3 regions of the Priestia sp. YIM B13486 genome follow, and region 3 is predicted to be linked to each of the others. Evidence: riboswitches for the same ligand, from Rfam matches in the RefSeq annotation. Region 3 holds a riboswitch; each other region holds the start of a gene.
The links. Region 3 has a riboswitch for S-adenosylmethionine ahead of ACFX4G_RS20620 (sulfite oxidase-like oxidoreductase). Riboswitches for the same ligand answer to the same signal wherever they lie in the genome.
Positions count from the first base shown of each region.

Region 1: linked by a shared signal. The riboswitch ahead of mtnK (S-methyl-5-thioribose kinase) and the one ahead of ACFX4G_RS20620 (sulfite oxidase-like oxidoreductase) in region 3 are both predicted to bind S-adenosylmethionine.
Region 2: linked by a shared signal. The riboswitch ahead of ACFX4G_RS17790 (bifunctional homocysteine S-methyltransferase/methylenetetrahydrofolate reductase) and the one ahead of ACFX4G_RS20620 (sulfite oxidase-like oxidoreductase) in region 3 are both predicted to bind S-adenosylmethionine.

Region 1 covers NZ_JBHZOZ010000006.1:287,347-297,241, forward strand. Annotated here, with positions in the region: gene ACFX4G_RS18015 (pyridoxal phosphate-dependent aminotransferase) at 1-308, opposite strand, end outside; gene ACFX4G_RS18020 (carbon-nitrogen family hydrolase) at 421-1,203, shown strand; SAM riboswitch class I at 1,295-1,445, shown strand; gene mtnK (S-methyl-5-thioribose kinase) at 1,581-2,753, shown strand; gene mtnA (S-methyl-5-thioribose-1-phosphate isomerase) at 2,789-3,847, shown strand; gene ACFX4G_RS18035 (hypothetical protein) at 3,982-4,146, shown strand; gene ACFX4G_RS18040 (methylated-DNA--[protein]-cysteine S-methyltransferase) at 4,147-4,650, opposite strand; gene ACFX4G_RS18045 (PAS domain S-box protein) at 4,669-6,825, opposite strand; gene ACFX4G_RS18050 (hypothetical protein) at 6,950-7,198, opposite strand; gene ACFX4G_RS18055 (LutC/YkgG family protein) at 7,321-8,034, opposite strand; gene ACFX4G_RS18060 (LutB/LldF family L-lactate oxidation iron-sulfur protein) at 8,012-9,451, opposite strand; gene ACFX4G_RS18065 ((Fe-S)-binding protein) at 9,469-9,895, opposite strand, start outside.
Region 2 covers NZ_JBHZOZ010000006.1:240,510-250,404, reverse strand. Annotated here, with positions in the region: gene ACFX4G_RS17820 (NCS2 family permease) at 1-576, shown strand, start outside; gene ACFX4G_RS17815 (cytochrome-c oxidase) at 750-1,124, shown strand; gene ACFX4G_RS17810 (hypothetical protein) at 1,329-1,592, shown strand; gene ACFX4G_RS17805 (hypothetical protein) at 1,641-1,847, shown strand; gene ACFX4G_RS17800 (Cof-type HAD-IIB family hydrolase) at 1,905-2,702, opposite strand; gene metH (methionine synthase) at 3,084-6,527, opposite strand; gene ACFX4G_RS17790 (bifunctional homocysteine S-methyltransferase/methylenetetrahydrofolate reductase) at 6,528-8,366, opposite strand; SAM riboswitch class I at 8,474-8,580, opposite strand; gene ACFX4G_RS17785 (YkvI family membrane protein) at 8,920-9,895, shown strand, end outside.
Region 3 covers NZ_JBHZOZ010000009.1:29,014-38,908, forward strand. Annotated here, with positions in the region: gene ACFX4G_RS20605 (molybdopterin molybdotransferase MoeA) at 1-550, opposite strand, end outside; gene moaC (cyclic pyranopterin monophosphate synthase MoaC) at 665-1,153, shown strand; gene ACFX4G_RS20615 (MogA/MoaB family molybdenum cofactor biosynthesis protein) at 1,166-1,678, shown strand; gene ACFX4G_RS20620 (sulfite oxidase-like oxidoreductase) at 1,712-2,374, opposite strand; SAM riboswitch class I at 2,449-2,555, opposite strand; gene ACFX4G_RS20625 (hypothetical protein) at 2,700-3,068, opposite strand; gene ACFX4G_RS20630 (putative polysaccharide biosynthesis protein) at 3,082-4,692, opposite strand; gene ACFX4G_RS20635 (YjgB family protein) at 5,024-5,608, shown strand; gene ACFX4G_RS20640 (GNAT family N-acetyltransferase) at 5,636-6,478, opposite strand; gene ACFX4G_RS20645 (2-methylaconitate cis-trans isomerase PrpF family protein) at 6,581-7,708, opposite strand; gene ACFX4G_RS20650 (LysR family transcriptional regulator) at 7,893-8,753, shown strand; gene ACFX4G_RS20655 (CitMHS family transporter) at 9,050-9,895, shown strand, end outside.

The DNA.
Region 1 (9,895 bases), on a different contig from region 3:
CCAAATAAAATAGCTACTTCTTTTTCAGGATCCACATCAACGCCATATTCTCGTTTATAAAAAGTCGCAACGGCCTCTTTTAAAAACTGGTGCCCCCGAAATGGAGAATATTTATGATGCATAGGATTAGCACTTGCTTTTTGCAGTGTTCCTACAATATGTGAAGGAGTAGGCTGATCAGGATTTCCCTGCCCTAAGTTAATAACGTCGTGCCCTTGGGCCATTACTTTTCCTACCTTGCCCACAAGTGATGCAAAAAATTGTTTTGGTAAACTTTTTAATAGTTCCGATTGCTCAAATTGTTTCATCATCGCACACCTTCTCAAAAAATTCTTGAAATTCTAGTCACAAATAATATATTGTAATACTCAACTTGTAAAGTCATTTTTTTCAACTACTAAAAAAAGGACGGATGATAAAGTGAGTGTAAAAATTACGTGTTTGCAGCTTGATATTGCGTTTGGAAACCCAACTAAAAATCGAAAATATATCGAACAAAAAATGACGGAAGCCCTGAAAGAAAACCCTGATATCCTTGTGCTTCCTGAGCTATGGGATACAGCTTATGATTTGACGCGGCTAGACGAAATTGCAGATGATGAAGGACAGCAAGCCAAGCAATTAATCTCTCAGTTTGCTAAAACGAACGAAGTAAATATTGTGGCAGGTTCGATCGCGAAAAAAACAGAGCAAGGCGTCACGAATACGATGTATATTTTTGACCGAAAAGGTCGTGAAGTATCACAATACAGTAAACTGCACTTATTTAAATTAATGGATGAACACCTGTATTTAGAAGCAGGAACAGCAAAAAATCTTTTTACACTTGAACAGTCACTGTGCGCAGGAGTTATTTGTTACGATATTCGTTTTCCAGAATGGATTCGGGTTCATACTAGCAGCGGAGCAGAAGTCTTGTTTGTTGTCGCTCAGTGGCCGGCTCCAAGACTTGCCCACTGGAAAGCCCTACTCATTAGCCGTGCAATCGAAAATCAATGCTATGTAATCGCATGTAATCGTGTAGGCCAAGATCCTAATAACACATTTGCCGGACATTCCTTAGTCATCGATCCGTGGGGAGAAATAATCGCTGAAGCTGGCGATAGCGAAGAACTTTTAAGTGCTGACGTTAACCTGGAACTTGTAAAAGAAATTCGTAAACAAATTCCCGTCTTTACAGATCGCCGTACAGAATTTTATTAATTATGTATTGACAGCCGTTTTTTTGCATGATACGATTTTCACCAGATATCATAAAATATTCAAACAAATCAAAATTGAATAAGTAATCGTACTCTTATCAAGAGTTGGCTGAGGGATTTGGCCCTGTGAAGCCCAGCAACCGACCGTCATTCCATCCTAAGATGGATCACACCCGTAAAACATGTTTTACAAAGGCACGGTGCTAATTCCAACAGAAAGTAATTTTTTCTGGCAGATAAGAGGTTTGAACACTACAATCAAGCCTCTTTCCAACGAAAGAGGCTTTTATATTTTCTAAAATTATAAAAGCCTCCATATATTCTTAAACCTATTAACTTAGTAAACAAATCAGTTTAATAAACTATGGAGGGATTCCGATGTCAACAACAAAAACAGAGAAATATCACCCTTTAACAGAAATTTCAGCAATCAAACTTGTGAAAAAGCTAGGTCTTTTTGATGCCACAGAAGCACTGACTGCCCGTGAAATTGGTGACGGCAACTTAAATCTCGTCTTTCACATCATAAATGATCAAACAAATAAATCCATCATCGTCAAACAAGCGCTTCCCTATGCAAAAGTTGTAGGCGAAAGCTGGCCTCTATCCTTGAACCGTGCCACAATTGAAAGCAATGCGCTCAAGCAATTCGGTGCATTTACGCCAGAACTTGTGCCCGCTGTTTATTACCACGATGAAACGCTTGCTGTTACGGTCATGGAAGACCTGTCTCATTTAACGATTTCTCGCGCCGGACTTATTCAAGGTGAAAGTTATCCTCTGCTCTCACAGCATATCGGTTCTTTTTTAGGACATATTGCGTTCAAAACGTCTGATTTCGCCTTAAAACCTCAGGATAAAAAAGAAGAAGTTGTTAAGTACAGCAACCCCGACTTATGCAATATTACGGAAGATTTAGTTTTTACAGATCCTTTTTTTGATATTGATACAAATGAATTTGAAAAAGCGCTGCGTCCTGATGTAGAAGAATTGTGGAATGATGGTGATGTAAAGCTACAAGCAGCAAAATTAAAATATAAATTTTTAACAAATGCGCAAACGCTAATCCACGGTGATTTACATACAGGCAGCATCTTTGCTAGCAGTCAAGAAACGAAAGTGATTGATCCAGAGTTTGCTTTTTACGGTCCGTTTGGATTCGATTTAGGGCAATTTGTTGCGAATTTATTTTTAAATGCTCTTTCTCGAGAAACAAATCGCGAACCGTTATTTGCACACATTACGAACACATGGAACGTATTCAAAGATACCTTTACTGCGCTTTGGCATTCTGAAAACACTGAACCTTTCGCTAAAGATGAGCGCTTATTACATGAAATTTTAACGCAAATGTGGCAAGATGCTGTTGGATATGCAGGATGTGAAATCATTCGACGTACGATTGGCTTAGCTCACGTAGCGGACTTAGACGAAATTTCTTCAGAGGAAAGAAAAATTAACGCTAAACGTACTGCGTTAAAAATTGGACGCTATTTGCTTCTGCACCAACAAGACGTTTCACCAAATGAATTTGAACATTTACTTCGATAACGAATAATGTACACAATGAAAGGATCGGTATCAGCATGACAAATACACTATCACTTCCGCGCTCAGTGGAATGGAATGAATCATATATTACTTTATTAGATCAGCAGCAGCTTCCTGGCAAAGTTGAATATATTAAGCTGCAAACCATTAAAGACGTATGGGATGCTATCACTACCTTGAAAGTACGCGGAGCTCCTGCAATTGGCATTACGGCGGCTTTTGGTCTTGCTCTTTCTGCGCTTAGCTATGACACAGATTCAGTCAAGGAATTTAACAAAAAACTAGCTCTTGATCAACAGTATTTAGCTAGTTCACGCCCTACTGCCGTCAATTTATTTTGGGCATTGGAGCGCGTAGCGAAAAGCGCTGAATCCGCTTCGTCCGTTAATGAAGCTAAAACAAAAGTTGTTCATGAAGCTATTCAAATTCAAGTAGAAGATGAGGAAACGTGCTACCGAATTGGAGATCATGCTCTTTCTTTATTTAAAAAGAAAGATAAAATCATGACAATATGTAATGCTGGTTCAATTGCTACAGCTTATTATGGAACAGCCTTAGCACCTTTTCACTTGTCTAAGCAGCGCGATATTCCGCTTGAAGTATTTGCCTGTGAAACAAGACCCGTTCTTCAAGGTTCTCGCTTAACAGCCTGGGAACTTCAGCAGTCGGGAGTGGACGTGACGCTGATTACGGATAATATGGCCGCTCATACCATTAAAACAAAAGGAATTAATGGGATTATTGTAGGTGCTGACCGCATTGCAGCAAATGGCGATACGGCTAACAAAATTGGAACATATGGACTTGCTCTTTTAGCGAAAGCATTCGGTATTCCATTTTACGTAGCAGCGCCGCAGTCCACATTTGATTTATCTATTCAAGACGGCAGCAGCATCCCTATTGAAGAACGTTCACCTAAAGAAGTAACGCACATTGGAGATACACAAATTGCTCCAGACGGAATCTCTGTGTACAATCCAGCTTTTGATGTGACGCCAAGCGAACTGATTACGGCCATTATTACAGAGCATGGAATTATCCATTCCCCGTCTTTGGAATCCATTCAAAAAGTTTTGCTGCAATCTGCTCAATAAAAAAAGCCGCTGCTATGCGGCTTTTTTTTGTTGAGCACTGGTTTTCACCTGCATTTGTAACACAATTGTAACAGTACTCTCTTCTTTTTCTACATATATTATAGGGGATTCTTTTTGAATAAGGGGGAGTAAATATGAGTTCAGAGCAAAAAACGGATAAAAACAAAGCGCTGAATCGTAAGCAACACTATCAGCTATTCGATTTATCCAAAGATGAAGAACTAAATTCCCTTCCTTCTCCTCAGCAAATTGACGGTGTTTTTGTGCAAGGAGAAGGCTGGAAATTGGACGGTGAATAGTTATTTTAACTCCAGAGCGCCTTTTGCTACATTTCTTTCAAGCATTAATAGTTTCTCTTTTATATGAGTTTGGGAACCAGCATAACCTGTTAAAGCTCCATTTTTTCCAATCACACGGTGACAAGGTAAAATAATAGGCAGTGGATTTCGACGATTCGCTTGTCCCACAGCCCTTACGGCTTTAGAGCGATGAACAGACTCCGCTACATCACTATAAGACCACGTTTGTCCATAAGGTATACCTTTAAGCGTTAACCATACTTCTTTTTGGAAGTCTGTTCCTTTTATATCCAAAGGCAAATCAAATGTTAACGTGCGCCCTTCAGCATAATCCTGCAGCTGTCGCTTTGCTTCTTTCACATGATGATAATTTTCGTCATGGACAAGTTTTTTAAGCTGCTCGTTATGATCATCGCTATCAAACCAAATATGTTGAACCCCTTTTTCCGAGGCTACAATATAAATTTTCAAATCAGAAAATAAATTCATTTCTCCGTAGTACATATTTTTTATCCTTTCTAATTAAGCTGGAAGAATAACATGAAAAGCTGTGCCTTCTCCTATTTTGCTTTCCACTTCAATTCGCCCTTTATGTTCTTCGATAATTTTATATGAGACCATCAAACCGAGTCCCGTTCCTTTTTCTTTTGTCGTATAAAATGGTTCTCCTAAGCGCTTGATGCGCTCTTCGGGCATTCCGTCCCCTTGATCTCGAATGGAGACCGTCACGTAGTGCGGCTCTGTAGAGTAAACTTCAACAATAATTCTTCCTCCGTTTGACGTGACTTCAATTGCATTTTTAATGACATTTATTAGTACTTGCTTAATTTGGTTCGGCTCGCAGTATACCATTGGCAGCTGAGGAGACACACTTAGTTCAAACTGAATATTTTCTAAAAGCGCTTGAGCATTTAATAAATCAATCGTTTCTTTAACAACCCCAGCTAGATTTTTCTTTTCAAACTTTACGGCCTGTGGCTTAGCGAGTACGAGAAACTCTGTAATAATGGTTTCAATTCTTTTTAATTCGGATTTAATAATATCAAAATAAAGAGAGTGATCTTCTTGAATGCTGCTTTCTAACAGCTGCACAAACCCTTTTAAAGCTGTCATCGGGTTGCGGATTTCATGCGCAATCCCAGCTGCTAACTGGCCGACTACTTGAAGCGTATCCGATTTTCGAATCTGCTCTTGCATTTGATTTCGTTCCGTTACGTCTCTTAAAAGCGTCATATATAGACCTGGCAAGATATCTTTTTTCGTGGAAAATTCGATATTTTTAACTTTTTCGTTCCCCGTAACGTACGTAATCTCTCCTTCTGCTTCCCCTTTTTGCTCAATCGTTTCTTTATGCTCAATGACCGCATCTAAATTCGCTGAAGAAATAAAATCCTCCATGGAGTGCGCACAAATCTCCTCTTTGCTGAGTTCTAGAATATCACAAAGAGAAGAATTTACATCAATAATATTTCGCTTGCCGTCCCATAAAACTAACCCATCGATCGAACCATTAAAAATCTGTCTGAATTTCTCTTCGTTATTCCGAAGCTCCTGTTCGATTTTTGTACGTTCACTGATGTTTCGAAAAATCGTTAAATGGTCTCCTTCTATAATGCCTTTTTTCCCTGTGAATTCCAACTGTTTGATTTCTCCATTTGGCATGTAAAAAGGAAGCTGATTACGAATTTCTCCTTTTGTTTGAAACGTTTGGAGCACCTTTAACGCACTAAAGCTTTTTGTATCGATAAACGTATACAAATTGCTTCCAATTAATTTGTTTAACGGCAGCTCAAATGTACGCGAAGAAGCAAGATTAGCGTTCAAGATTTCACCATCATCTCTCCAAATCAAGATCGCTTCAATCGCATTTTCAAAAATAGCCCTGAAATTTTTTTCGCTTCTCAACAGCTGCTGCTCCATCAGCCGTTTTTCCGTCACGTCTCTCATAATGGACATATAGTATTGACTGTATATATTAGCCGTTGTGGTAAATTCAAAAAAAGTAACGTCTCCATTTTCGAGCCTGATCGGTAGCTCACCGCTTGTCTTTCCTTCTTGATGCAGAGTTCTCCATAATTTTTTCACCTTATAATGATAAGTAGGTTCTACAAGCTCTTCTAATGTTTTGGTTAGAAGCTGTGCTCTTGTATAATTTAATCTTTCGCAAAATGAAGGGTTCGCGTCGATAAGCTGACCCGTGCGATCAAAAATGACAATTCCGTCTACCGCTTCATTAAATACATCCATAAACATATGATGACTAATAAACCGTTCATTTTCCATCATTTTGTGCTGCGTAATATCCCGAAATGTACACACAATAATGCCCGACATGTGACTATGTTTGTGTGAAGTAAATTCAACATGTTTCATCATGCCGCTTCGAAGCGTCATCGCGCCTTCATATTTGAAATAGCTTTCTTCTAAGAGTGCTGGATAATACGCTTCAATCATGTCATACGGAAAATACATCAGAAAATCTTTCATTTGATACGTTAATAGCTCATCCTTTGTTTTTTCAAACAGCCCGCAGGCTGATTCATTTGCATTTATAACTTGAAAATACTCATCAAATACGACAATGGCATCTAATACGTCATTAAAAATAGCTCGTAGCTGCTGTAATTCACCTTGCTGCTTTTGCTCAGCTTCAGATGTTAATTCTCTGTGTGGTGACATGCTCATTGCTCCTTTCTTTTGCACTTCCCATTTCCCCACCTTTTATCTATAGACTTAGTATTCTACAAGATTTGCTTTTTACCTTTTTAAAATTAGCCACGTTTATTCAAAATGCGACATTTCTTCACATTCTCCCGCTATTTAAAAATGAAGCATGAATAAAAGAGGCTGAGACATAACAAAATGAATCCGATCTAAAGACGAACAAATGAGATGCATGAGCTAGCTGAACCGCTTGTGACACCGCAGCTGATTTCCGTGCAAGACTCCGCTTTCCGCGGGCGGACGGTGAGCCTCCTCGTCGCTTCCGCTCCTGCGGAGTCTCATCTATTCCGCTTTTCCCGCAGGAGTCTTCGCCTTGCCCTCCAATCAACTGCTAGAAGGAATGAAACAGCTAAAACCTATGCTCAACATAACAAAGAAAACGAACCGTGAATCAAACATGTTGATTCACGGTTCGTTTTTCACTTCGACTAAAATGCGTTTGTCACAGCCTCATCGATCATTCACTACAATATAAGTGGCTTGAATAGGTCCATGCACACCAACGACTAAATTCATTTCAATATCAGCTGAATTGCTCGGTCCCGTAATAAAGTTAATGCAAGAAGCAATCGTTTCTCCTCGCTCTACTTTTTCATGAATCATTTCAGCGGCTTGTGTCATGCGAGGAACAATTGAGCTTTGAGGAATGATTGCAATATAAGTGGCGGGCAGCAAACTGACCGATCGTCCTTTTTCAGCGCTGCTGAACAAAACAACTGTGCCGGATTCCGCTAGCGTCAAATCACTGAAGGTAATGCCAACATTTGCTTGTTCAGCTAGTTTAATATTCTCATCGCCTTTTGCAGAATTCCATACATGAAGGCTACTGCTTGTTTCCCATTTCTCCATCAGCAGATTCAATCCATATTCGGAAAACCTAGGATCATCCCACGTGCTCACAAGACCATTTCCATAGTTCGCTACGGCTTCCTCAAGGACAGCTGGCAAGTGTTGTGATGATGTTTCTACATAGCGAGTATGAATACGTTCGCAATGGTTTTCAAGCTCTTTCTTTAATTGATCCGGCGAATAGCTGCGGTAAACCTTATGCTGAGGAGCATGCTTCCATTGTGGCCTTACTACGCCGTTTGTTCGCCTGCTTCTCTTAAGATTAGCAGCAATATTGTCTAAAAAACTGTCTCTATTTTGAATGCTTCCGTTCATCATTATCACTCCTTTTATCAAACCAATCTCGTAAGCGCTCTTTTGTAGGCGCTGGAAACTCTCTGCTTTCCGTCCACGCTTTTAATGGACCAGGCCCTTTGGAAATACTGCTTCCTGACATAAAAGGAGTAAGAGCTGCCGGTGCTACTTTAGCGCCCACTGTATATAGAGAAGAAGAAGCTGCTCCCAAGCCAAATGCTTTCATCGCCAGCTTTTCCGAAATAGGTGCTTTTCCTTCTTTTTCCACAATTCGCTGACGGTGCTTGTGCAATAGCTCATGCAGCGGAATTTTGACCGGACAGGCATCTGTACAGGCTGCGCATAGCGTTGAGGCATATGGAAGCTCTTTGTAATCTTCATAGCCTCCAAGCAAAGGAGATAATACAGCTCCAATCGGACCTGAATAAATAGATCCATATGAATGTCCTCCAATATGGCGATACACGGGACATACATTCACACATGCCGCACAGCGAATACACTGTAAAACAGATTGAAACTCAGTTCCTAAAATCGCAGATCGTCCGTTATCTACAATCACTAGGTGAAATTCTTCCGGTCCGTCTACTTCCCCTGGAAGTCTAGGTCCCGTAAGTGCCGTTACGTAACTTGTAAGCCGCTGACCTACTGCACTTCTAGTTAACAGGCTTACCAACACTTCAAATTCTTCAAATGTTGGCACAATTCGTTCCATTCCCATCACCGTAATCTGCGTTTTAGGGAGGGCGGTCGTTAGCCTTGCATTTCCTTCATTGGTAACAAGTGAAATAGATCCAGATTCTGCAATCGCAAAATTACATCCCGTGATGCCAATATCCGCTGATAAAAATTCTTTTCTCAGCATTTCCCGGGCATGAAGGGCTAGTTCTTCAGGTTTTTCTGTTTTTTTATAAGAAAGCTTTTCCTGAAATACATCTCTAATTTGTTCTTTATTTTTATGAAGTGCAGGAGCTACGATATGAGAAGGCGGATCGTGATCATCTACTTGCAGAATATATTCTCCTAAGTCCGTTTCAATAACTTCGCAGCCCAGTTCTTCTAATGCAGCGTTCATATGAATTTCTTCTGTAACCATTGACTTGGATTTAACCACTTTCTTTGCCTGTTTTTGCCTCGCTACATTTTTTATGTACTCATTCGCTTCTTCAGCTGTTTGAGCGAAAAAAACGTGGCCTCCGCGTTTAGCCACATTATCAGTGAGCTGTTCTAAATAGTAATCTAAATTTTCAAGCGTATGCTGACGAATTTCTTCCCCAAGCGCTCGCCATTCTTCCCAGTTTCCTAACTCTTCTGCCGCATCTAATCTACGGCTTCTTAAGCGCTCTTGAGCACCTGAAACCGCAAAGCGCATAAACGCATTATTGACTCCATCATCAACACGTTTTTTAAACTGATCGTTTCCTATTTTCATAGACATTTGGTATTCTCCTTTCTTTACATTCTGCTATTTAACACTTCAGCGATATGCATCACTTTTACGGGCTGTCCTTTTCGTTCAATTCTTCCTCCAATATTCATAAGACAGCCGCAGTCGGCTCCAATTAAGTACTCTGCGTTTGTCTTAGCTATACAGCCCACTTTTTCATCGACCATTTGTTCGGAGATTTGCCCCATTTTAACCGAAAACGTCCCGCCGAATCCGCAGCAGTTATGACTGTTTTCAAGGTTTTCCATTTCAAGACCCTTTACATTGTTTAATAGTGTAAAAGGTTCTTTTTTTACGTTTAGCAAACGCGTCATATGACAGGAAGAATGATAAGTGGCTTTACCATTTAAACTGGCTCCCACGTCTTCAACTTTTAAAACGTTTACAATAAAATCCGTTAGCTCATACGTTTTATCAGCAAGCTTCACGGCAGGT
Region 2 (9,895 bases), on a different contig from region 3:
GGAGACGTTGCGTTTTGGGCAGCTGTCTTTTCATTAACAATGGTATTGATTTTTGAAAATATCGGTTTGCTGCATGGTCAGCTAGGTATGATGAATCAAGATAGCAAATTTCCGCGGGCCTTTCAAGCAACAGCCGCCTCAGCTTTGCTAAGCGGCGTGTTTGGAACAAGTCCAACGGTGTCTTCTGTAGAAGGAGCATCTGGTATTGCAGCTGGAGGGCGAACGGGTTTAACATCGCTGATTACAGGAGTTTTATTTTTAAGTTCACTTCTGTTTATTCCATTTATCAAGCTGGTTCCAGATAGTGCTATTGCACCTATTCTTATTGTTATTGGAGCATTGATGATTCAAAATATCAAAAACATCAATTTACAGGACTTAACAGAAGGTTTCCCTGCATTTTTAATTATTGCGCTTATTCCTCTTACGTACAGCATTGCTGATGGAATTGCATTTGGGTTCATTGCGTATCCACTGCTTAAATTATTCCTTGGTAAAATGCGTGAAGTATCGATGTTTATGTATGTAAGCGCGCTGTTGTTTTTCTTGAATTTTGTGCTGCATTATATTGCTTAAAATAGACAGCTGAGTACTTTTGCTCAGCTGTTTTTTGTGTTTGCGGTAAAGAATCCTCTTTTTAGATATCATACTCTGTATTTCGTGTCCTTTGGCTAACTTCCGCTTCTAAAATGACGTTTCCTGCGTAAAGTAGTACAGAAGTCGGAGGGGGATATAAGGGGGAGAAAATGATGGGAATTAAATTAATTAAAATATCAGCCGTTTATTTTGGACTTGGCATCATATTGGGGTATTATATGTCAATTGTTCACAGCTACGCTTTGACTCCTGTTCACGTGCACATCAATTTATTAGGATGGACGTCGCTTACGTTAGCGGGACTTATTTATTATTTGTTTCCTGCGTTTAGCGAAAGTAAATTAGCCAAACTGCACGTATGGTTGCATAATATAGGATTACCGGTCATGATGATTGGTTTATTTTTCATGATCGTACTAGAAAACCAAGCTTTTGCACCCGTAGTGGCAGCAGGGGCAACACTTACGGCTATTGGCGTTTTAATTTTCGTATACCACATCCTTAAAAATTTGAAATCTGAACGATAAACGAAGAAGGTCGTTGACGATGACTGCTAATTTCAAAAGGAAAAAGAACCAGCTATAGCGAATATACATGTAAACAAGGTGAAAGTGTGATTTACATAAAGGTGTGCTAGGCATCTTTATAAGGAGGGGTAAGCTGCAAGGATTTCTAGCTCTTATAAAAGCCAATAAAAGGGCTGATTATAAGTTTCTTGCGGCGGAGATACTATGGGAGAACATCAACAATTAGTGCGTGTTAGGGAGCTAGCAAATGAAATTATTCGACTTCGTCTTCAAGACCGTACGACTTATGACGAATTAGAGTTGCAAAATAATGTAGAGTTGTTGTCTCGTTCTGTGGTTGACTTAGTAAACATTATGTTAGCCGAAGATGTGGATTCGTCTACGTCTTTAAAAGCTACAGCTTCTAAAATGAAAATGGTGTATAATAACATGCATCAAGCTGAGAAAAAAGATTATTTGCATTTCTAATTGCTAGGCTCCTTTTCGCCACAAACGAAATGGAGGTGTACGAGGCAGATGCTATCGTCACTAACGACTTCTGAAGCTATTGTAGCATCCGTTCTTGCACTGGTTGTCATTGCCGTTTCCATTATCTTTTTTGCCACTCTTATTATGGTTGTTGTTCGACGAGAAAGAATCAGCAGCTTGGTTAATCACGGAGAGCATGCAGATGGAAAGCAAAAAAGCTTAGGTGAATTTTTTCGTTCTTTACGGAAAAAATAACTACCGTTTTCTTATTAAATAGATAAAAGCGGTCAATTTAAATGTTGACCGCTTTTTTTAGATGGTTTGCTTATTTTTTTCTAAAACAATACCCGCTGCTTCACTAACAGATGACACAACAGCAGAGGCGTGGCGCTGCACAGCTTCAGGGGCTGTAGCCATAGCGAAACTGTTCGGCGTTAATTGAAACATAGGAATATCATTAAATGAATCCCCCACACATGCAATTTCCTCTGGTTTTAGCTGAAGATGATTTAATAAAATTTCAATGGCATTTCCTTTGCTGATATGTTTAGGCATAATATCCAAACACTGCTTGGCAGAAATATATGTATCAATATAATCACCAAACTCTTCGTTCACTTCTTTTTGCAGAGCTACCATTTCATCATGATCTCCAAGAACCGTGATTTTAGATGGAGAAAGAGCATGACCAAATGAATCCGTCATTTCAATTTGTTCTTCGATAGGGAAAAACATGTGAGTTTCAATCGCTTCAATAATTTCATTTCGCTGCTCTACATAATTCGTGTCGTTTGAACAGACAAGTGTGATACGGTTAGGATCTATCGTTTTTTTATAAAGTTGAACCGCTAAATCATCTTCAAACACTTTTCCATGAAGTTCTTGATTTTCTTTGGTCCACACAAATCCTCCGTTTTGGCTAATGCGATGAAATGTATTATTAATATCAGTAGAAATCTTTAAAATTTCCGTATCCATTCGTCCAGACGCAAGACAAACCTCTACTCCTTGGCGCTGAAGTTCACTAAGTGCGTCTGCATTATGCTGTTCTACGTATTTTTCTTCGTGTAAAAGAGTGCCATCTAAGTCGCTTACAAATAATTTAATCATTGCTTGAAAATTCCTTTCCCTGAAAAATTTGCTGTGACAAGAGCGTTACAAATTTATTACATTCCTTATTCTATCAGTGTTTCCCAAGAAACTCATAAAAAAAGCTCAGACCGGCGGTGAATTCAAAGAGATTAAGACATAACTGCATCAATTTTTTCCGCAGGAGTCTTTGCCTTGCCTTTCAGTCAACAGTTAGAAACAGCTACATGAAATCCAGTTCACGATCACAATGAAAAAAATCCGAACGCAGTTGATTCTCAATTAAGAATCTGGATTTACGGTTCGGATCTTTCTTCAGCTAAAATCCATTTTTCGCAGCCTTTTTTTCAGGTTTGTTCACTGTAAAAAAACAGCCGCGGTCTAAAAGACCGCGGCCATATTTTACAATACGTTAAAATATTTCGCTTCAGGATGTGCAAAAACAAGGGCTGTAACAGAAGCTTCTGGTTCCATCATGAAACCGTCTGTTAACTGAATGCCGATGTCTTCTGGTTTAAGTAATTTAAACAGTTTTGCTTGGTCCTCAAGGTCTGGACATGCAGGATATCCGAATGAAAAACGCTGACCTTGGTATTTGGCTGAAAAACGCTCCGCCATTGTAAAGTCAGGCGAATCGGGGAATCCCCAGCGGTCACGAATTTGCTGATGAACACGTTCTGCTAATCCTTCAGCTAGTTCAAGCGCAAGAGCTTGGAACACGTGACTCTTTAAAAACTCGCCGTTTTCTTTGAATTTCGCCGCGCGTTCGCGAATGCCTGTTCCTGCTGTTACAGAGAAGAAACATACATAGTCCATCTCTTTTTCTTTAGGCTTTGCAAAATCAGATAAGCACAAGAACTGTCCTTTTGCTTGTCGAGGGAAGGTAAAGCGTTCAATTTCTGTTTTTTCATCAGCAGGATCATAAATAATTAAATCATTTCCGTCTGCTTGAGCAGGGAAGAACTGATAAATAACCGCTGGCTTAATTAAGTTTTCTTTTAGTGCCAGTTCGAGCAGGTCATCAACGGTTTCTTTTAATTGAACAGCACGCTCATCTTTTTCAGCAAGCAGCTTATTCACTTTTCCTTTTAGTCCTAAGTGATGGCCTAAAAGCATCTGCCAGTTAATATACGGAAGAACCTGTGCCAAATCGTAGTGTTTAACAACGTGGCGCTTTAAATCAGTAGGTACAAAAACAGGAGCGTCCGTTGAAATGGCGGATCTTTCTAAAACAGCCGTAGCTGCTTGAGCGGTTTGAGGCTGGCGTTCTCGAACCGTTACTTTCTTTTCTTGCCGCGTTTTTAAATCTGCTAAAAGCTGAATAACTTCTTCTTTGTTCTGCAGCTTATTTGCTAACGCTAATCCGTCCATCGCATCTTTGGCGTAGAGGACCGCACCTTCATATTCCGGGGCAATTTTAAAGTCAGTAAATTTACGGGAAAGGGCAGCGCCTCCTACCATAATTGGAACATCAATGCTTGATTGCGTTAAATCTTGGGCAGTCAAAACCATTTGCTGAGCTGACTTTACTAGAAGACCTGACAGGCCAATGATGTCTGGCTTTTCTTCTTTTACTGCTTCAATCAGCTGCTGGGGCGTTACTTTAATTCCTAAATCTATTACTTTAAAACCATTGTTGCTTAAAATGATGTCTACTAAGTTTTTACCGATATCATGCACGTCGCCTTTAACCGTTGCAAGAATCACTTTGCCTTTTCCAGAATCATTTTCAGTTGCTTCCATATGAGGTTCTAAAAAGGCAACGGATGCTTTCATCACTTCCGCACTTTGAAGCACTTCTGCTACAATCAGCTGGTTGTCATTAAACAAACGTCCAACTTCCGCCATGCCCTTCATAAGCGGTCCGTTAATAATATCTAACGGATCATCATATTGAGCTAAAGCCTGTTCTAAATCAGGAAGCAATCCTTCTTTTGTACCTTCGACAATATACATTGCCAATCGTTCTTCGAGTGTTAACGTAGAAATTTCTACTTTTGCTTCTTTCTTTTTATCACGATAAAAGTCGGTAAACGTGCTTAACGTTTCATCAGTTGTGTTAAATAACAACGCATTAGCAAGCTCAATTTCAGCTTCTGGAATAGAAGCATAGCGCTCTAACTTTTCGGTATTAACAATGGCATAATCGAGTCCAGCCTGCGTACAGTGATAAAGATAAACCGCATTTAGTACTTCACGTCCGACTGGAGGAAGACCGAATGACACGTTACTTACGCCAAGAATGGTCAGGCAATCAGGCAGGGCTTCTTTAATCATTTTAATTCCCTTAACTGTTTCTTCAGCAGAACCAATATATTGTTCATCACCAGTCCCTACAGGAAACACAAGAGGGTCAAAAATAATATCTTTTGGATTAAAGCCATGTTTTTCAACAAGCAAATCATGTGAGCGTTTAGCAATCTCTACTTTTCGTTCTGCAGTAACGGCCATGCCTGTTTCATCGATTGTACCCACAACCAGAGCTGCACCGAATTTTTTTACTAGCGGTAAGATTGCATCAAAACGCTCTTCACCATCTTCTAAGTTAATGGAGTTAATAATGACCTTACCTTGCGAGTATGTTAAAGCTTTTTCAATAACTTTCTCGTCCGTTGAATCGATTACAAGAGGAACCTTCACTTTTTTTACAACTTCTTGAATAAATTCCTCCATGTCTTCCATTTCTTCACGGTCCGGATCTGCCAAGCAAATATCAATAACGTGAGCACCATTTTTAACTTGAGCACGCGCAATTTCAGATGCTTCTTCAATTTTTCCTTCCGCAATCAGACGCTTGAACTTGCGAGAACCGATTACATTCGTACGTTCTCCCACAAAAAGAGGGCGCATAGAATCGTCATATACAAGCGGTTCAATACCGGTTACAGCATGGTTATGCTCGGAGCGATCAAGCGAACGGGGCGCAACCTCTTTTACCGCTTCCGCCAGTGCTTTAATATGAGCAGGCGTTGTACCGCAGCATCCGCCTACAAAGTTCAGCCAGCCTTTATCAGCAAACCCTTTAATTTTTTGAGCAAGCAGCTCAGGGGATTCATGATAATTGCCTTCTTCATCCGGAAGTCCAGCGTTTGGATAACAGCTAACTGCTGAAGTGGCTAGGTCTGAAAGAGAGCGAATATGATCCGTCATAAATTCAGGGCCTGTCGCGCAGTTAAGTCCGACTGAAAGAGGCTTCATGTGTTCCAGTGATAAGTAAAAAGATTCGATATCTTGACCAGCGAGAGTTGTTCCCATCGGCTCAATTGTTCCTGAAATCATAATAGGAACTTCGATTTTAAGTTTTTCAAACGCAGCTGTAATGCCTAAAAATGCGGCTTTTACGTTCAGCATGTCTTGACAGGTTTCGACTAAAAGCAAGTCAACGCCGCCGTCTAACAAACCTCGAGCTTGCTCTTCGTACGATTCTACTAACTCAGGGAATGTAATACCTCCGGTAACAGAGAGAGTTTTAGTGGTAGGACCGATAGCTCCAGCTACGAACCTAGGCCATTCGGGAGTTGAATATTTATCGCGGGCTGCACAAGCAAGCTTCACAGCTTCGATATTCAATTCATACGCCAAGTGACCTAAATCGTATTCATCAAGTACGGTAGATGTTGAGCCAAACGTATTGGTTTCAATGATGTCAGCACCTGCTGCAAAGTACTCTTCATGAATGCGCTGAATCACATGAGGCGCTGTTCGAGTCAAATATTCGTTGCAGCCTTCATATTCTTCGCCGCCAAAATCTTCAGCGGTTAAATCAGCATCTTGAATCATCGTTCCCATTGCTCCATCGATGACGAGTATTCGCTTCTTTAGTTGTTGTTCGATAAGTGAGCTCATTTATATCTTCCTTTCTGATGTAACAAGTTGCTTGTCATGAATATAGCGTGTTAGAATTTCGGTCATTTCATAGCGCATAAACGGCGTAATTAAGTAAATACCGTCAAATAACTCATATGCTGTATCAATTAAGTTTTTTGCAATCGCAAGACCTTCGACTTCACCGCGGATTCGGTCATTTCCCGTTGCATCCATGCGTTCTAGAATATCTTCTGATAATTTAATTCCAGGTACTTCATGGTGAATAAATCGAGCATTTCTTGCGCTTGTTAACGGCATGATACCGATATATACCGGTGTTGTTAAATGTTTGGTTGCTTCATATACCTCTTCAATTTGCTTAGTTGAATAGAGAGGCTGAGTAATGAAATAGTGAGCCCCGCAGTCGATTTTCTTTTCCAAACGCTGAACGGCTCGGTCTAAGTGACGCACGTTTGGGTTAAAGGCAGCTGCAATGGAAAAATTGGTTTTTTGACCAAGTGGTTTGCCGGAATAAGATAGTCCTTCATTAAACTGAGCGATTAAACTAATCAAGTCAAATGAAGATAAATCGTAGACCGAAGTGGCGCCAGGGAAATCGCCAACTTTTGACGGATCACCGGTAATTGCAAGTACTTGATTCATTCCTAGCGTATGAAGTCCCATTAAATGAGATTGAAGTCCAATTAAATTTCGGTCGCGACAGGTAATATGAATAAGCGGTCGTGCTTTTGTTTCTTGCTGCATCAGTGTTGCCATTGCTAAGTTGCTGATGCGAGGTGAGGCAAGAGAATTATCAGCTAATGTAATAGCATCTACGCCGACTTTATCAAGTGCTTTTGCGCCTTCTAAAAATTTCGTCGGACCAAGCTGTTTAGGCGGATCTAGCTCGACGATAACCGAGCGGCGCTTCTTCACAATTTCATGCATATGAGGTTTATCCTGCTGCTCACGCTCTTGAACCGTAACGGCAGGTCTCATTTTAACAACTTTGCTTGTAATCGGAGGCAGGTCTTTTAAGGCAGATGACATTGCGCGTACGTGAGCTGGTGTTGTACCGCAGCATCCTCCAATTAAGCGAACCCCTTGTTCGCGGAATAAACGCGCGCTTTCTACAAAGTAGTCTTCATTTGTTTCATATTCCAGCTTTCCTTCCACATACGCCGGAAGGCTGGCATTAGGGTAAGCAGATAAGAAAGCACGATCAGGAAGCGGTACTTCTTCAAGAGACTGAATCATATGATAAGGACCTAAACGGCAGTTTAGCCCGACAACATCTGCTCCCAGCGCCTCTAATTCTTTTAATGCATCTGCTAAAGGACGGCCATCTTGCAGTACGCCAATATCATGCAGGGAAACGTGAGTAATAATAGGCTTATCCGTTTCTTTTCTTGCCAGTGTAAGAACGGTTTTTAATTCTTCGAAATCATAGTATGTTTCAAACAAAAGGCCATCCACGCCTTCATTTAAAAGCCAAAACATCTGTTCACGAATGCTTCGCTTAACCTCTTCTAAACTAATAGCGTTTTTTTGGAAAGAACGAATTCCGCCGAGTGTACCAACCACGTAAGCTTGATCTTTTGCAGCTTGTTTCGCTAATTTTACACCAGCAACATTGATGTCTTTGACTGAATCTTCTAATCCATAACGGGCAAGTTTTTGATAATTAGCAGCGTACGTATTTGTTTGAATAACGTTTGCACCAGCTTCTACATAGGCTCTGTGAATACGAGAAACCTCTTCTGGTTTGGTGATGTTTAGTTCTTCAAAACAGCTGTCAATACCGTGTGAGTAAAGGAGGGTACCAGTGGCACCATCCCCAATTAAAATTTTAGACTTTAAATCTTCAAGTAACCCCATGTCAAAACCTCCTTAAATTGTTCCGCTTCTATTTCACGAGTGATTCGTTTTATGCAATATGCCGATAAAATAGAAAAAGTCTTCTTAAGAAGAAGACTTTTTTCGCCTTCTTATCTTCCAAGCAATAAATTGCTTGCTGGATTTAGCACCATGTCTCTAACGACTGGTTGCTGAGGTTTCAAAGGGCCAGTCCCTCCACCTCTCATGATAAGAATCAATTGTATATAATTGAAACATATTTTTTTAAATAGAAAGAATACTTATTTAATAATTTATCTGATTTTTAGAAATTATACAACAGTAAATTGTGAATTTCCAGCAAATATTGAGGGAAATTTAAAAGCTAAAGGGAAAATATCCGTATATTTTGTTTGAAAATGACTGTTATGTTAGGGGTTAAGGAGTTTTTTGTGAGAAATACAAAAAGAAAATGAAAAAAATAAACCAAAAGGCACAAGCACTGGGATATGCGTAGATTTACACGTAAAAAGGCTCGTCTTTTTTTTATCGTTTCTACATATAGTGAACTATGAAGGGTAGAAGGGTGATGGGCATGAAAAGGTGGAAACTCACGCTGCAGGTTGCTGCTACGTATGTAGGCACCGTTGTAGGAGCCGGTTTTGCAACAGGCAAGGAAATCGTTCAATTTTTTACACAGTACGGGGAACTTGGAATGGTCGGAATTTTGGTCAGCGGCTTGTTTTTTATTTGGCTAGGTTCAAAAATGATGCTGCTTTCGCACGCAATTGGGGCTTCTTCTTATCAGCAGCTTAATACATATTTATTTGGTGATGTGCTTGGAAAAGTGGTAAACGGTGTAATGATTGTCATTTTATTTGGAGTAACTTCAGTCATGCTAGCGAGTACGGGAGCAATAGGAAAAGAACAGTTTGGGCTGTGGCCTCCTGTTGGAATGATTTTTACAATTGTTTTAACTTATATATTTATCGCAAAAGGAATTAACGGTATTTTAATGGTTAATTCTCTTGTTGTACCGATGATGCTTTCATTTGCTTTTATCATCTTTATGCCGAATATCAGCTATTTCTCACTGATTCAAACGAAGCCGGATTTAACGCTCGTCACGCAGTGGAAGTGGGCGGTTAGTCCCTTTTTATATATTTCCCTGAATCTAGCTTTGGCTCAGGCCGTTTTGGTCCCATTAGGAAGCTCGGTGAAAGATAGGAGCGTGATTACAAAAGGGGCCTTAATAGGAGGATGTGTACTTACGTTTATGCTTGTTTCTACTCATCTTGCCCTTTCCAATTTGCCTTATTCATTTCAACTTGATATTCCGATGAGTGCCGTTGTTAAAAATATCTCAGCGTGGGTGAATGTTTTATTTACGGTAGTTGTGTTGGGCGAGATTTTTACTACATTGATTGGAAATGTATTTGGCATCGCTAAGCAGCTTCAGTCATTTCTTCCCCTCAATGACAAACAAGCTTTTGCGTTTATTATCTTGGCTTGCTTTATTATTGGGCAATTCGGATATGCCCAGCTTCTTGAGTTTTTGTATCCGATATTTG
Region 3 (9,895 bases):
TCACCACGGCTACATCCGCATAGCCAAACGTAGCTAAAAAAGCCGTGACGCCCGGATTGATTCGCGCCCCTTTGGAAACAAGCACCTCTCCTTTTTTTGTTTCTTCTCCTTTTAATGCAATGTGTTCCCACTTTGAAGCAGGCCGGCTTAACGCCATATACATTTTGCCTTCTTTTTCATACGACTTCGTTACTTCAAGCATCACAACCGCATCACACGAATGAGGGACCTGCGCTCCTGTCATAATACGCACCGCTTGAAACGGCTTTACTTCTTCTTCAAAGACAAAGCCTGCACCGATTTCACCTACAACTTCGAACTCCATAGGATGTTCACTTGAGACTTCTAGGCAGTCTTGCGCTCGAACCGCAAAGCCGTCATAAAGCGATTTATTAAAATGAGGAACGTTTTGATCGGCGATAATATCTTCTCCTAAATAGCGTCCGTAGCTTTCGGTGATCGATACGCGTTCGATGCTTCCTTTTCTTTTATAAGTCATGACTTTTTCAATTGCTTCAGGAATTGAAATAGGTGTTCTGCTTTCTAACATACATTCTTCACTTCCTTTATGTCTGTTCACTTTTTACGCTATGGTGTAAAATCATAGCATATCTCACTATTTCTATCATACAACAAAATTTACTGAAAAAGGATGAAAACACCGATGTCTTCTTTTACACATTTTAATGACCAGGGCCGTGCCAATATGGTCGATATTAGCGAAAAATCTATCACGCGCCGCGTCGCAACAGCTCGTTCAAGCATACTTGTTAACAAAGAAATTCACGAAGCCATTGTAGAACATAAAATTGGAAAAGGCGACGTCCTTGCTGTCGCACAAGTAGCGGGAATCATGGCAGCAAAACGCACGTCTGACATTATTCCGATGTGTCACCCTCTTTTATTAAAAGGCGTAAACCTTTCATTTGACTGGGATACAAGCAATGATCAGTACCGTTTATTAATAGAAGCAACTGTTAAAACGGAAGGCTCAACGGGCGTTGAAATGGAAGCTTTAACTGCCGCTTCTGCCTGCGCTCTAACCGTTTATGATATGTGTAAAGCCATTGATAAAGGCATGATTCTCGGCGAAACGTATCTGCTTGAAAAATCTGGCGGCAAAAACGGTGACTACAAGCGTACGGAAGCGTAAAGGAGGTACATAATGAGCGTACATGAACATAAATCCAAAGCAACACAGCCCGTTCGCTGCAAAGTCATTACGGTATCAGATACACGCACAAAAGAAACCGATAAAAGCGGCGCGCTAATGATCCAACTTCTGAAAGAACACGACATGCAGGTCGCTTCCTATGAAATTGTAAAAGACGACCAAACGTCGATTCAACAAGCGATACTTGCCGGATGCAGTGCTGAGGACATTGACGTTGTTCTCACAAACGGCGGGACTGGCATTACAAAACGAGACGTCACAATTGAAGCCGTTCAAGCGCTGATTCATAAAGAAATCGTTGGGTTTGGCGAGCTGTTTCGCATGCTGAGCTACACCGAAGACATTGGCAGCGCAGCAATTATGAGCCGGGCAATTGCCGGGACGATTAACGAAAAAGCCGTTTTTTCTACACCAGGATCAAGCGGTGCTGTTCGTCTAGCTATGACCAAGCTGATTTTGCCTGAACTTCGCCACGTTGTGTGGGAATTAAACCGGCAGCGCTGACAAAATGCCTATGCACACGCATAGGCATTTTCATTAATCATAGTCTTTATGTACCCACTCATCTTCTGGAATGCCTAAATCTTCTCCGGAAAAACGCTCTTCTTTAAACGGATCTCCTCTAAGATGAAAGCCGTTTTGCTCCCAAAAGCCAGGATGATTTTCATCAATAGCTTCAAAGCCTCGAAGCCATTTAACACTTTTCCAAAAGTACAAATGCGGAACAACCAATCGCAGCGGATATCCGTGCTTAGCTGTAAGCGGCTCTCCGTTAAAGGAATGAGCGAGAAGAATATCGTCTCTCAGTAAATCTTTTACCTCAATGTTTGACGTATAGTCATTATCTCCGTGCAGCATGATGTATTTACTTTTCAACTCCAAGCCAACTGCTTTTAAAAAGTCTGTAAACAGCACGCCCGTAAATTCATTATCAAGCCTTGTCCATCTGGTTACGCAGTGAATATCACATTTCACCGTTGTTTGCGGCATGTCCAATATATCTTGATACGAAAGCGTCACTTCCTTGTTTACTAATCCAAACACTCGAAGCGTCCACTCCTCTAAGTTATACTCCGGCACGTCGCCTTCATGTAAAATCGGAAAGCGCTCTGTCACTACTTGCCCCGGAGGCACTCTTCCTTCATACTTTGAATCAATTTCTGGTGTTTTCATTCGTTTAATACGGTCTGCTTTGTTCAAATTATCACCTCGTTGTTTTTGCACATAAAAAGCCCTTCCTTAAATAAATAAGGAAGAGCTTTGTTTCAGCTTCTTCCTTATCTCTAAGAGCGATACACTCTTAAGGATTTGGCACCATTCTGTCATAGACAGCGGTTGCCGGGTTTCACAGGGCCAGTCCCTCCACCTCTCTTGATAAGGAAACAAATTGTATTTGTTTTATGTAATAAAGTCAGTATTAAGCTTTTTGTCATAATTGTCAATATTATTTTTCTTTTTCGCAAAAAAACTTTAAAAACAGATAAGGTTATAAGGTTTTAGTCTACTAAAATACCATGTAAAGCCTTTACCCTTCTCCATCAATCATCGTATACTTCCTCGCAAATCGCTTATAGTAAATTTGCTCATCCTCTTGTCCATCGTTAAAAACAAGTCGGTTATGATCAATATCTTTTTCTTTTAACATATAGCCTTTTTCATTCATCATATGAATATATTCATCTAAATGTCCTTTTTTCACCATATAGTGAAGAGCATCATCTGAATCTGTAGTCCTCGCTACATCTTGACTTCCCACTTCTAGCTTGAATACAGCTGTTGCTGTTTGAATCGGACGGTAGTCTCCAAACACTTTTTCCCAATTTAATAGCAGCAGCGCGCCGGAAATTATTATACATCCTCCAGCCGCCAAGGTTAGTACAAATCGTTTTGACACTACTTTCTCTCCTTTACATTCTTTTTCTTCTATTTAATACAATAGATTGTCCTAAACTTGTTTTTACGCCAAGTACTAGATACACGGCTGCACCTACAGTAATTGAAATACAAGACGTGCTCATCGCAAGTGAAGATGCGGACAGCTTATTTTCTAAAAAATAGTGAGAAGCATAATTGCCAATAACCACAGCGGCTGACATTACACTTACTAATAAAACAGGTGTCAACGCAGCTTGTCCCAGTGATTGAACTCGGTAAGAAATGGATTTTTCAATTAAATAAAAGTTATATATAACCGATACACCATACCCTCCGTAAGTCGCGACAACCGGTCCAATTTCTCTTAAGCTTGAAACCAGCAGTACGTTTAATACTATCTTCACAACAATTCCTAAGCCCAAGCCTAAAATTAGCTTCTTTTGCTGATTAATTCCTTGGAGAATTGCGGCTGTTACTGTAAAAAGAGCAAATAAAATGGCAGCAGGCGCGTACCATTGTAAAACAATTCCACCGATTTCAGGACTGTTTTTTTCTCCAAAAATCATCATATATACCGGCTTGCCTAATAAACAAAGCCCCACGGCAGCAGGAAGAGTAAAAAATAACAGCAGCTGCAGCGTTTTTGTAATTTTCCCTTTTACTTCCCGTAAATTTCCTTGCACAAAGGAAGACGTAATGCCCGGAATCAGTGACATGCTGAAGGCAGTCGCTAACGATACTGGCACCATCACCAAAATCTGGGCTAATCCAATAACGGAGTTGATCGTTTCAGCTTTAGCTTGTCCATATCCTATTGATTGAAAGAGCATGTTAATCGTAAACGTATCAATATTTTGATAGATAGGAATAGCTAAACCAACTAATACAAACGGAACGGCGTACGTTACAAGCTCTTTGGACATTGAAGAGAACGAAACGGACTTATTATTCTTTCCGCTGTTCACTTCTTTCATAATCAACCGCTTGCGCTTCAAATAAACCGCTCCAAGAATCCCAATTCCCCCTACGCCTCCAATAAACGCTCCAAACGTGCCGATTCCAACAGCTTTTGTCATTGTGCTATGAAAAAGGTGAATAACAGCGTATGCTCCTGCTAAAATGAACAACACTCGCACTATTTGTTCAATAATCGTACTTAGCGCGGACGGTCCCATAGACTGGTTACCTTGAAAGTAGCCTCGTAATAGACTCATAGGCGGGATAACAATTAAAGCAAAGCTTACCATTTGGATGACATACACTACGTCTTTTTGACTATTTCCCGAGGAATCTTTTCCGTTAATGACTAGTTCAGCGAGCCACGGTGCCATCGTATAGAGGACTAAGAAACCTATTATGCCCGTTATTGTCATTAATAGAAGTCCTGCTTTTAACAAATCTTGTCCCGCACGGTAGTTTCCAAGACCGTTATATTTCGATACATACTTCGAAACAGCAAGCGGAAGACCCATTGTCGACAAGCTTAGCATCAAGGTATATGGACCGTATGCATACTTATAAAGCGCGTAACCTGACGTTCCCACTAAGGCTGTGAAAGGAATAATATAAATAAAGCCTAAAATCTTTGTTAACAAAGAAGACGCTGTTAATAAAAGCGTACCTCTCATCAAATTTTTTTCCATACATCAAAACTCCAGAAATAAATATTGTATTTTTAACAAATACTTGATTTATTGTATCATACTTACAATTATTATCTAGTTTTTTATAAAACATTAGAACCCTCTCTATATTACGTTTTTTACCTAATAAAGGAATATAAACCAATCTTTTCACCTATGATAAATGAATCGTTTTTTGCTTTTTACTTTATCTGACGTTTACATTCTAAAAGACGTGTTACATTATATATATCAGTTACCAACTCAACTAAGACTCCTTGATTATTCTGGCCTACCTGTTCTTTTAGGTAGACTGAAGTTTCTAAATCGTTATTTATAGGAGGAAAAAATCATGAAAATGAAACAACGACTATCAAAAGCAGCGGGGGCTGCAACGATTACAGGAATTGCTGCGTTTGGATTTGCTCCTGTCGCTCAGCTTGATACACCAGCACATGCAGCTACATCTCAAGAAACAAGCAGTCAAAGTCAAACAGCTGTAAAAAACATTAATGAAATTTACAACGCCGCAGTAAAAGGTGAAGTGCCACGCTTAACGGCAGACTTCAAAATTGGCAAAACACTGCGTCAAGACGTTCGCGATCAGTTCGGTCCGCCGCCTGAAGGTTCATCAAACAACTTTGACTACTATCATGCGGAAATGGGTCACCCTGGATACGCATTTGGCTATGACCAAAATAACGTCATTAACGAAATCCGCTATTTTGGTACAAATGTAGAGCGTCAAACAAATCTAGGCTCCATCACCCAAGCTAACTTAAAGAAAGAATTAGGTCAGCCGAACTTTACAGGCAAAGTAAAAGGTGATGGTACTACTCAAACGAAGTACACCTATCACGCCGGCGCCTATGATCTTGAATTCATTTTTGATGATAGCAAAACGTTAAATCACGTTAATTTAGTTAAAAAACCTTAAGTAATAGAAAAAGTAGCAGGCAGCCTGCTACTTTTTTTCATGAAATAAAACCAATGCTGAATCCGCTACGTGTTCATACCCAATCTCCATATAAATCTTGTTAGACGTAGGATTTGTCATGTCTGTGTATAAACTTGTTGTTTGAAATCCTTCGTCTAGCATAAGCTGAGAAAGCGTGGATACACAGCTTGAGGCATAGCCTTTTTTACGTTCTTTTTGAGGCGTGTATACAAAGTTAATCGTAATGTTATAGGCCGTTGGACGCGTAGCATTGGCAATCGACACATACTCACCGTTCACTTCCCATAAAAATAACCGTCCTGCTTTAATAAAAGCTTCTCCTGTTTTGGCAGCTTGTTCTTTTGATACAGGGTCTCCAATGACGCCCATAAACTCCCAAACCCATTCTGTCACGAGCGGAAGATGCTTCAACCTTGCTTTTACCAGCACTCCGTCAGCGTCCGCAGCTTTTTTTACTTTGTCTAACCGATAAATGCGCTGATCCATTTTTAAAGAAGCTTCTTGATTTTTTAAATCTGCTAGCTTTTGAGAAAGATATAAAACCATTTGTCTTTCTCCAACTAAGCCCGGTATGTCGATTTCTTGTAACAGCTCTGCCGCTTCGCTTAGTTCAACCTCCGTTAGCTGCTGTATCTGAGACAGTATGATTTGCTTAGGATGGGTTTGCAGCAACACAAGCGCAGCACGGCTGTCTTTTAAAATAACACCCATAAAATTTGGTTTGCTGTTTTCCTGCAAGCTGTGTAAAATGCCAAGCGCTAAGTTATGAAGAATTTCATTTTTCGCTAAAAGCGGTTCTACATGGTTTTTAAACTCCTGCACTTCTCTATATTTACATAGCTCAATCATTTTCTTTGCACCTCCATCTGATTTTCCATTTTTCAGTAAAAATATTCTAACATAAAAAAGCTCTTCCTAGTTTCCTAGAAAGAGGTTTTTTAGAGAACGTTATTAACTTGATAAACATACATCGTACGTATGCTTCGTATAAACAAATCCTTCAAAAATAAGACGGGCTGTACGCACTACTTTGATTCCGTTAACCTGTCCATCTTTTAGATCCACACTGGTTTCCATAATTCCCATTGGATGAGCAAGTCGAACGGTATCATCTTTTAATTGAACCATTTCTGACGGAAGCGTGCCTTTTGTATAGATAGCCGCCGTTGTACAAATTGCTCCTGTAATCGCAAGCGTTTGATGCGGTTTTTGCATCGACATCATGCGGATTAATACGTCCATTTGAGAAGCAGCTTTTTCTCTGCCAGTCCCGTCCCGATGGTCCATAGGAGGAGAAATAATCGTCATTTTTGGAACCGCTGGTGATAGTTTAGTTGCTTTGTCTTGAGGTGCGAGCCCCGCTTTTTCCGCTGCAATGGAGCGAATTTCTTCAAATAGCTTCAGCTGTTTGTCCGTGTATTCATGCGGAAGTTCTGCTCCCTTTAGGCCAATATCCGCTGCTTTAACAAATACAAGCGGATTTCCTACATCAACAATTGATGCTTTTATCGTCCCAATGGATGTTTGCAGAAGATCGATAGCGTTCCCGGTCGGAAGCAGTTTTCCAGTAACGGCTCCTTCTCCGTTTTCAAACGAAAGATAAATGGGTGAACCCGTACCCGGCACTCCAGGAATCATACAGGATCCTTCTGTTTTCACTTTTCCGTTTTCTACTTCTACTTCCGCTACGATTACTTTTTTCGTATTCGTATTATAAATCCGCACTTTGGTCACCGGTTCCACAGGTTGTACAAGTCCTTGTTCGATTGCATAAGGTCCGACCGCTGAAGAGATATTGCCGCAGTTTCCTTTAAAATCAACGAGAGATTCGCTGATGCTAACCTGCGCAAACGTGTAATCTACGTCAGCTTTCTCTAGATCTGATTCTTTTATAATCGCGATTTTACTTGTCAGCGAATTAGCTCCGCCGAGTCCGTCAATTTGACGTTGATCCGGACTTCCCATTATATCTAGCAAAAACGGTTCCCAATCCGATTTGTTCACAGGCATTTCTTCATGATTGATAAAAACCCCTTTACTTGTTCCACCTCTCATAACCGTTACAGGAATACGCGTCATATTAATCACCTTTCTCCCCTACTAACAAACGCCGAGGCGTTCATCAAACCATTTTATTTTTTTACTATTTAGAACCGGTTCATTTGCCATTTATCGTATAATAGAGGTGGTCATAAGTAAAATACATAAAATTTATTGTCTTTTTAAAAATTTTTTTATAATCTAAATACAAGGGGGAATCGGGATGGATCAAAAAGATTGGATATTAATTAAAACGCTTCACGAAGAAAAGAACATTACGCGAACGGCTGAAAGGCTCTACGTATCGCAGCCTTCTTTAAGCTACCGCCTTAAAAATCTTGAAGAAGAATTTGGCGTGTCGCTTTTTTTCAAAACGAAAAAAGGAATTGAGTTTACATCTGAAGGTGAGCATCTTGTTCGCTATGCGGAAAATATGTGGAAACAGCTGCAGGAAACAAAAGACAGCATGCGTAATATGAGCGAAACCGTTACGGGAACGCTTCGCTTAGGGGTATCGAGTAACTTTGCACAGCATAAGCTTCCTAAAATTTTAAAGCAGTTCTCTCTTCACTACCCAAATGTACAGTTCAGCGTCAATACGGGCTGGAGTACGCAAGTTATGAATCTATTAGACTCTTCGCGTGTGCACGTTGGTATTTTACGAGGCAATTACCCGTGGAACGGAGAAAAATCACTGCTGACGAAAGAACGACTCTGCTTAATTTCGAAAAAAGAGATTGCGATCGACGACTTGCCGAACCTGCCTTATATTAACTATAAAACCGATACGTCATTAAAAGATCTCATTCAAGACTGGTGGCATGACAAGTTTTCAGAGCCTCCGTTTGTGGCAATGGAAGTTGACCGGCAAGAAACGGCCAAAGAAATGGTCAAAAATGATTTAGGCTTTGCCATTTTACCTGAAATTTGCCTTCACTCCAGCGACAACTTATATACATACGGACTTTCGTACCGAGATGAATCACCTTTGCTTCGAAACACGTGGCTCATGTATGATCCTTCTTACTTGAATCTATCGGTCGTGAAAGCGTTTATTGACTTTTTAAAGCTAAGTGAAAAATAAAGCCAAAGCTAAAAAGTTTGCGTCTTGGAAGAATCTCTCTTTTAGACCAAGCTTTTTTCTAGACTACCATTATAAAAATTTTTTATGAACTTTCTAAAAAAACCTATATTTCCTTTATTTTTAAAAATGTACTAACATGAAAACAAGAAACATCAGCGGGAGTAAAGAGCGGCTTTAAAAATTCTTAATAATCAAACTACGGCTCATACATGGGGATGAGAGATGTTAGTCACGTTTTTTTACTCTAAAAGAAAACGCTTTCAGAGAAAAGAGGGAAAATAAAGGAGGTTGTTTGAATGCTAGCACTACTAGGTTTTACAATGATTATTGTCTTTACGTATCTCATTATGTCAAAAAGGATGTCTCCTATCGTAGCTTTAATGGTCATTCCACTTCTTTTTGCGGTGATTGGAGGGTTTGGCAAAGGCGTCGGAGACATGATGCTAGAAGGTCTAAAACAAGTAGCTCCGTCAGCTGCGATGCTGCTGTTCGCCATCTTATATTTTGGGGTTATGATTGATGCCGGACTGTTTGATCCATTAATTAAGCAGCTGTTAAAAATCGTAAAAGGCGATCCGCTTAAAATCGTCATCGGAACGGCTCTTCTATCGCTTTTAGTTGCACTAGACGGAGACGGTACAACCACTTATATGATTACGGTTTCTGCTCTTCTTCCACTTTATAAACGCCTGAATATGAGTCCGTTAGTGTTAACGACAGTTGCGATGCTTTCTCTTAGTATTATGAGCAGCATGACGCCTTGGGGAGGCCCGGCTACTCGTGCGATTGTTGCCCTTCACCTTGATGCATCAGAGTTCTTTATTCCACTTCTTCCAACGCTAATTGGCGGAGCTTTGTGGGTTGTTTTTACAGGCTATATTCTTGGAAAAAAAGAGCGCAGACGACTTGGTGCTATTGACATCGAGCAGTTTGAATTAAAAAGCTCGCTTGCGTTTGCTGAAGACGCATCTTTAACTTCTCAAGAAGATATTACACAGCCTAAAAAAATCTGGATCAACTTAGCTTTAACCATTGCACTCATGGTCGTATTGGTTTCAGGCATTTGGTCAGTTTCTGTTTTATTTATGATTGGCTTTGCGCTTGCTCTTATGATTAACTATCCAAAACTTGAGGATCAAAAA